One region of the Neobacillus sp. NPDC058068 genome, then DNA from elsewhere that is predicted to be linked to it. Evidence: a T-box and tRNA genes for the amino acid it is inferred to sense, from the RefSeq annotation. Region 1 holds a T-box; the other holds one or more tRNA genes.
The links. The T-box of region 1 lies ahead of ileS (isoleucine--tRNA ligase). A T-box ahead of a tRNA ligase gene usually reads a tRNA of that ligase, here a tRNA-Ile.
Positions count from the first base shown of each region.

Region 2: it has a tRNA-Ile gene. The T-box ahead of ileS (isoleucine--tRNA ligase) is inferred to sense a tRNA for this amino acid. The anticodon was not compared.

Region 1 covers NZ_JBHVSI010000014.1:90,431-93,676, reverse strand. Annotated here, with positions in the region: gene ileS (isoleucine--tRNA ligase) at 1-1,580, opposite strand, end outside; T-box leader at 1,636-1,875, opposite strand; gene ACFVSW_RS17275 (glutaminase) at 2,040-3,032, shown strand.
Region 2 covers NZ_JBHVSI010000017.1:447-3,692, forward strand. Annotated here, with positions in the region: tRNA gene ACFVSW_RS19120 (tRNA-Lys) at 1-51, shown strand, start outside; tRNA gene ACFVSW_RS19125 (tRNA-Leu) at 66-150, shown strand; tRNA gene ACFVSW_RS19130 (tRNA-Gly) at 166-240, shown strand; tRNA gene ACFVSW_RS19135 (tRNA-Leu) at 246-334, shown strand; tRNA gene ACFVSW_RS19140 (tRNA-Arg) at 349-425, shown strand; tRNA gene ACFVSW_RS19145 (tRNA-Pro) at 432-508, shown strand; tRNA gene ACFVSW_RS19150 (tRNA-Ala) at 527-599, shown strand; tRNA gene ACFVSW_RS19155 (tRNA-Met) at 621-697, shown strand; tRNA gene ACFVSW_RS19160 (tRNA-Ile) at 723-799, shown strand; tRNA gene ACFVSW_RS19165 (tRNA-Ser) at 818-910, shown strand; tRNA gene ACFVSW_RS19170 (tRNA-Met) at 1,072-1,145, shown strand; tRNA gene ACFVSW_RS19175 (tRNA-Asp) at 1,149-1,225, shown strand; tRNA gene ACFVSW_RS19180 (tRNA-Phe) at 1,233-1,308, shown strand; tRNA gene ACFVSW_RS19185 (tRNA-His) at 1,337-1,412, shown strand; tRNA gene ACFVSW_RS19190 (tRNA-Gly) at 1,424-1,497, shown strand; tRNA gene ACFVSW_RS19195 (tRNA-Ile) at 1,504-1,577, shown strand; tRNA gene ACFVSW_RS19200 (tRNA-Asn) at 1,590-1,664, shown strand; tRNA gene ACFVSW_RS19205 (tRNA-Ser) at 1,670-1,760, shown strand; tRNA gene ACFVSW_RS19210 (tRNA-Glu) at 1,771-1,842, shown strand; gene glgB (1,4-alpha-glucan branching protein GlgB) at 2,296-3,246, shown strand, end outside.

The DNA.
Region 1 (3,246 bases):
TGTGCAAATGGCATTGATCCACTATCAAACCACACATCAATGACTTCAGGTGTTCGTTGCATGGTGCCTTTACATTTCGGACAGAAACACTTTACATCATCGATATAAGGTTTATGCAGTTCGATATCATTTGGTACTGGTGTTGCCGCTAGTTTTTGGAGTTCCTCGATACTGCCTGGTGACACTTCATGCTGACAATCAGAACATTGCCAAACATTTAAAGGTGTACCCCAGTAGCGATTTCTGCTTATATTCCAATCAACGAGGTTTTCAAGGAAGTTCCCAAAGCGTCCGTCTTTAATATGGTCCGGATACCACGTAACGGTCGCATTGTTTGCAAGCATCTTCTCCTTTAAAGCCGACATCCTGATAAACCAGCTATCCGTAGCGTAGTAAAGTAACGGTGAGTCACATCTCCAGCAATGTGGGTAGCTGTGCTCATATTTTTCTTTATGAAAGAGTGTGCCTTTTTCTGATAGCATTTTAATAATATCCACGTCACAGTCCTTGACAAATCTCCCGGCAAGCTCGGTAACGTCTTCTGTGTAACGACCTTGGAGATCGACAACATTGATAAACGATAAACCATTTTGCTGAACGGTTTTATAATCATCTTCTCCGTAAGCTGGGGCAATGTGAACAATCCCTGTTCCACTCGCTTCCGTGACGTAATCGGCTAAAACAACATGATGTCCATTCTCCACAGCCACATAATTGAATGGTGCTACATACTGTACACCTGCAAATTCACTGCCGCTATGCTCACTTAATACCGTGACATGTTCCCCAAGGACTTTTTCTACTAATGATTTAGCAACGATATAAACGACATTTCCTTTTAAGGCACGAACATAGGTTAAGGTTGGATTCATGGCGAGGGCAACGTTTGCCGGCAATGTCCAAGGTGTTGTTGTCCAGCCTAAGAAATATTCATCTTCCGCATCAAGCCGTTTAAATTTAACAGTAGCAGATAAATCCTTCACATCTTTATAGCCTTGTGCGACCTCATGCGAACTTAATGAAGTTTGGCAACTCGGGCAGTATGGTGAGACACGATGGCCCTTATAGAGGAGTCCATCCTTGTGAACTTTGCTTAAAATATGCCACACAGTCTCGATGTATTCATTGCTTAACGTCAGATAAGGGCTATCCATGTCAACCCAATAGCCTAACTCTTCTGTAAAGGAGCGCCATTTCTTCTCATAGGTGAATACACTTTCCTTGCATTTATTGATAAAAGGCTCAATACCATAGCGTTCAATTTCTTGTTTCCCTGAGATCCCTAGCTGTTTTTCGACACCTAACTCAACCGGAAGGCCATGTGTATCCCAGCCGGCCTTTCGTTCCACTTGAAATCCTTGCATGGTTTTGTACCGTGCGACCACATCTTTAATCGTTCGCCCAAATGCATGACCTACATGGGGCAGACCATTTGCCGTTGGCGGACCTTCGTAAAAAACAAAAGGGGTTTTACCTTCTCTTAATTGAACAGATTGCTTAAAAGTATTTTCTCCTGTCCAATAATGACGGATATTCTCCTCACGCTGGACAACAGATTCCATTCTTTCATTTGCATTCATCGATATCGCTCCTTTTCAAAAATGGTTAAAAAACATACAAAAAACCCCGTCCCATGAAAGGGACGGGGTTAACCGCGATACCACCCTAATTCTATTGAACCGATCCAATAGCACTTAGCAACGTACAATCATACGTGTTCCTTGTAACGGTAGACGCCCGGTTAGACTTACTACAAGTTTCAGCCTAACTTCTCAGAGAGGATTTTCACGAAACACTCGAACACCGACTTGCACCAATGTGTCGGCTCTCTGTGGATCAAGACGAAACGCTACTTTTTCTCATCAACGAATTTGTATGCTTTTATTGGGGTACATTGTAACAGAAATAAAAATGGCTGTCAAAGTATTTTGGGGAAAATGTGTAATTATTACGAACGGTCTTTGATAGCTAAAATGTTGGGGAATAGCTAGAAGGAGAAAATATATCTGGGTCTCAATAAAGGTGGGGTGTTGAGAATGATGAAAAATACAACAAAAACTGTTAAAGCTCTAAACGAGGAACATTATATAAATTTAGTGGATAAATGGGTATCGCATTATCGCTCATTTACTACGAAGGGAAGAAACGCGTCGTACATCCCTGCGCTGGAAAAAGCGAACTCATCACATTTAGGTATATGTATCATAGGACCGGATGGAACAATGATTAAATCTGGCGATGGGGATGTTACATTTACCTTGCAAAGTATTTCTAAAGTGATTAGCTTTATCGCAGCATGCTTGCACTATGGAATTCCTTATGTATTAGAAAGAGTAGACTTAGAACCAACTGGTGATCCCTTTAATTCCATTGTTCGTTTAGAAATAAACAAACCTGGAAAGCCTTTTAATCCCATGATTAATACTGGAGCGATAACAGTTTCTTCCCTTCTTCCGGGAGATACTGCTAATGATAAATTAGAACCGATCTGTTTATTAATGGAGAAAATGATCGGAAAACGTCCACCATTCAATGAAGAAGTATTCCAGTCAGAATGGCTAACGGCCTATCGAAATAAAGCGATTGCCTATTATTTGAAAGAGATAGGTTTTTTAGAAGGGGATGTTGAACTAGCATTAGAGGTTTATTTGAAGCATTGTTCAATCGAAGTTAATACCGAAGATATTGCGTTAATCGGCTTAGTCCTTGCATATGATGGTTACCACCCAATCCGAAAAGAGCAAGTTCTTCCTAAAGAGTTAGCTAGGATAGCAAAAAGTTTAATGTTAACCTGTGGAATTTATAATGCTTCAGGGAAATTCGCTGCCTTTATTGGTGTGCCAGCAAAGAGCGGAGTGTCTGGTGGAATTATGGTGAGCGTTCCCAATCGTGTTAGAACCGAAGCATCTCCATTTATGGAGGGATGTGGAATAGGTATTTATGGGCCTGCTGTTGACGAATACGGAAGCAGTGTTGCTGGTTTAATGTTACTAAAACATATAGCCAATCGCTGGGATCTAAGCATTTTCTAGGGGAAAGGGTACAGTTTACAGGCTCCTTGTCCCGCTTTAAGTTGTTACTAGTTGACTCCGGTGTTGTACTGGAGTCTTTCTATTTATCCCGTATTAACGGGCCGTAAGATCCCACTTCAAGACTTTGGTACAAAAATTGAAAAAATGTTTGATTAAATCCTTCGGCACCATACCACAAGATTGTAAAATTAGATATAGTGTGGACCTTTTGGAA
Region 2 (3,246 bases), on a different contig from region 1:
ATCTGACTTTTAATCAGAGGGTCGAAGGTTCGAGTCCTTCATGGCTCACCATTTTAAATTAATATGCGGGTGTGGCGGAATTGGCAGACGCACCAGACTTAGGATCTGGCGCCGCAAGGCGTGGGGGTTCGACTCCCTTCACCCGCACCAATTAATATCTATAATGCGGAAGTAGTTCAGTGGTAGAACACCACCTTGCCAAGGTGGGGGTCGCGGGTTCGAATCCCGTCTTCCGCTCCAAAAGTGCCGGGGTGGCGGAACTGGCAGACGCACAGGACTTAAAATCCTGCGGTAGGTGACTACCGTACCGGTTCGATTCCGGTCCTCGGCACCATTTAAAATAATAATGCGCCCGTAGCTCAATTGGATAGAGCGTCTGACTACGGATCAGAAGGTTGTGGATTCGACTTCTTCCGGGCGCGCCATATAAACGGGAAGTAGCTCAGCTTGGTAGAGCACTTGGTTTGGGACCAAGGGGTCGCAGGTTCGAATCCTGTCTTCCCGACCATTCTTCTTACTTCTTTATGGGGCCTTAGCTCAGCTGGGAGAGCGCCTGCTTTGCACGCAGGAGGTCAGCGGTTCGATCCCGCTAGGCTCCACCTTGATTTAATTATATATTTGGCGGTGTAGCTCAGCTGGCTAGAGCGTACGGTTCATACCCGTAAGGTCGGGGGTTCGATCCCCTCCGCCGCTACCAAATATCTTAAAGTTGTATTCTACTTGGACCTTTAGCTCAGCTGGTTAGAGCAGACGGCTCATAACCGTCCGGTCGTAGGTTCGAGTCCTACAAGGTCCACCATTAGCTTCATATTATTACGGAGGAATACCCAAGTTTGGCTGAAGGGATCGGTCTTGAAAACCGACAGGCGGGTCATACCGCGCGGGGGTTCGAATCCCTCTTCCTCCTCCATATTGTCTTTATTATTATTATCGCGGGGTGGAGCAACGAGCGTTGCTTCAATGAATAATCTGCGAGTTGTATCAATCGAGCTGCTTCTTGAGTAAGCTTTCTGAGATTGATACAGTCTATGTAAGCTTAGAGCATGGACGAATTCTTATAACTTTTATTGTCGCGGGGTGGAGCAGTCTGGTAGCTCGTCGGGCTCATAACCCGAAGGTCGCAGGTTCAAATCCTGTCCCCGCAATTCGGTCTGGTAGTTCAGTTGGTTAGAATGCCTGCCTGTCACGCAGGAGGTCGCGGGTTCGAGTCCCGTCCAGACCGCCACTATAGTGGCTCAGTAGCTCAGTCGGTAGAGCAAAGGACTGAAAATCCTTGTGTCGGCGGTTCGATTCCGTCCTGAGCCACCATTTTTTATTTGAATAGGTACTTATTATGGCGATTGTGGCGAAGTGGTTAACGCACCTGATTGTGGTTCAGGCATTCGTGGGTTCGATTCCCATCAGTCGCCCCATATTATTTTATGCGGGTGTAGTTTACTGGTAAAACCTCAGCCTTCCAAGCTGATGTAGTGGGTTCGATTCCCATCACCCGCTCCAAAATATGGGCCTATAGCTCAGCTGGTTAGAGCGCACGCCTGATAAGCGTGAGGTCGATGGTTCGAGTCCATTTAGGCCCATTATTTTTTTATTCCGCAGTAGCTCAGTGGTAGAGCTATCGGCTGTTAACCGATCGGTCGTAGGTTCGAGTCCTACCTGCGGAGCCATTTATGGGGAAGTACTCAAGAGGCTGAAGAGGCGCCCCTGCTAAGGGTGTAGGTCGGGTAACCGGCGCGAGGGTTCAAATCCCTCCTTCTCCGCCATAAAATATTTGGCCCCTTGGTCAAGCGGTTAAGACACCGCCCTTTCACGGCGGTAACACGGGTTCGAATCCCGTAGGGGTCATACAAAAAAACTGATGATAATTATCATCAGTTTTTTTGTATTCTTTTTTAGATTGTCCAGATCACTCCTCACCAAATTTCCCTTATCTTTGGTTTGTTTTCACATAATAACATTATATCGAGATAGCATTTTTCTTTTAACTATTTTCTCGGATGTATTGGTACCGCTTACATTTTCCTCAAATGTACTAATTTCAGACTATTTTTTTATTAAAAATCAAATAATTTTTTTGCTGCATTTTTAAAAAATTTTTATAAAAAACTTTATAGAATTATGTCGATTGCTGCAAAATTATATGTCGTTCTGTGCTGAAATTTGATGAAAAACCCCTCATTATAACAGCCTGTATCGGTTGTTGTCAGAAAAGATAAAAAAGTTTTTCGAGGCATATGCTTCATTTGCACTTATAATTGGTCTTTGAAATACATATTTTCATTGAGGATGAGGAGAGCCATGACAGTGAACACGATATTTCCGACTGATTATCAGCTGCACTTATTTCACGAGGGGAATTTTTTTCAAAGTCATCAGCTTTTTGGCGCTCATATCTTTAAGGATTCCGACAAGGTTTATACACGATTTTGCGTATGGGCCCCTAATGCCAGCCAGGTGCGGCTTACGGGCGATTTTAATAACTGGAATGGTGAAGGATATGAACTACGAAAAGTTAATGATGAAGGCGTATGGATTCTAATTTTAAACCAGGAACTAGAAGGAAGGCTTTATAAGTATGAAATTTTCTCACAAACAGGGGAAAAATTTTTAAAAGCAGATCCGTTTGCATTTTATTCGGAATTAAGGCCAAATACTGCTTCAGTTGTGTATTCGTTAAGCGGTTATAAGTGGGAAGACGATAATTGGATGAAGCGAAGAGAAAAACAGAACCTTTTATCAGAGCCAGTAGTTATTTATGAAATCCATCTAGGATCTTGGCGAAAAAAACCAGACGGAAGCTTTCTGTCCTATAAAGAATTGGCCACAGAAATTATTCCATATGTAGTGGAGCATGGCTTTACCCATATAGAATTATTGCCGCTTGTCGAGCATCCGCTCGACGATTCGTGGGGATACCAAGGGACAGGTTACTTTTCAGCAACATCCAGATATGGTACACCTGACGACTTTAGATACTTTATTGACCAATGTCATCAGCATGGGATTGGTATCATTCTTGATTGGGTTCCTGGACATTTTTGCAAGGATTCGCATGGTTTATACCGCTTTGATGGAACACATATTTATTCTTACAGCCATGCTGAAGATAGAGAAAATGTAGTATGGGGTACTGCGAACTTTGACCTTGGAAAGGGAGAGGTACAAAGCTTCCTCATCTCAAATGCACTTTTTTGGATAGATTATTTTCATATTGATGGGTTTCGGATGGATGCGGTTGCTAATATCATT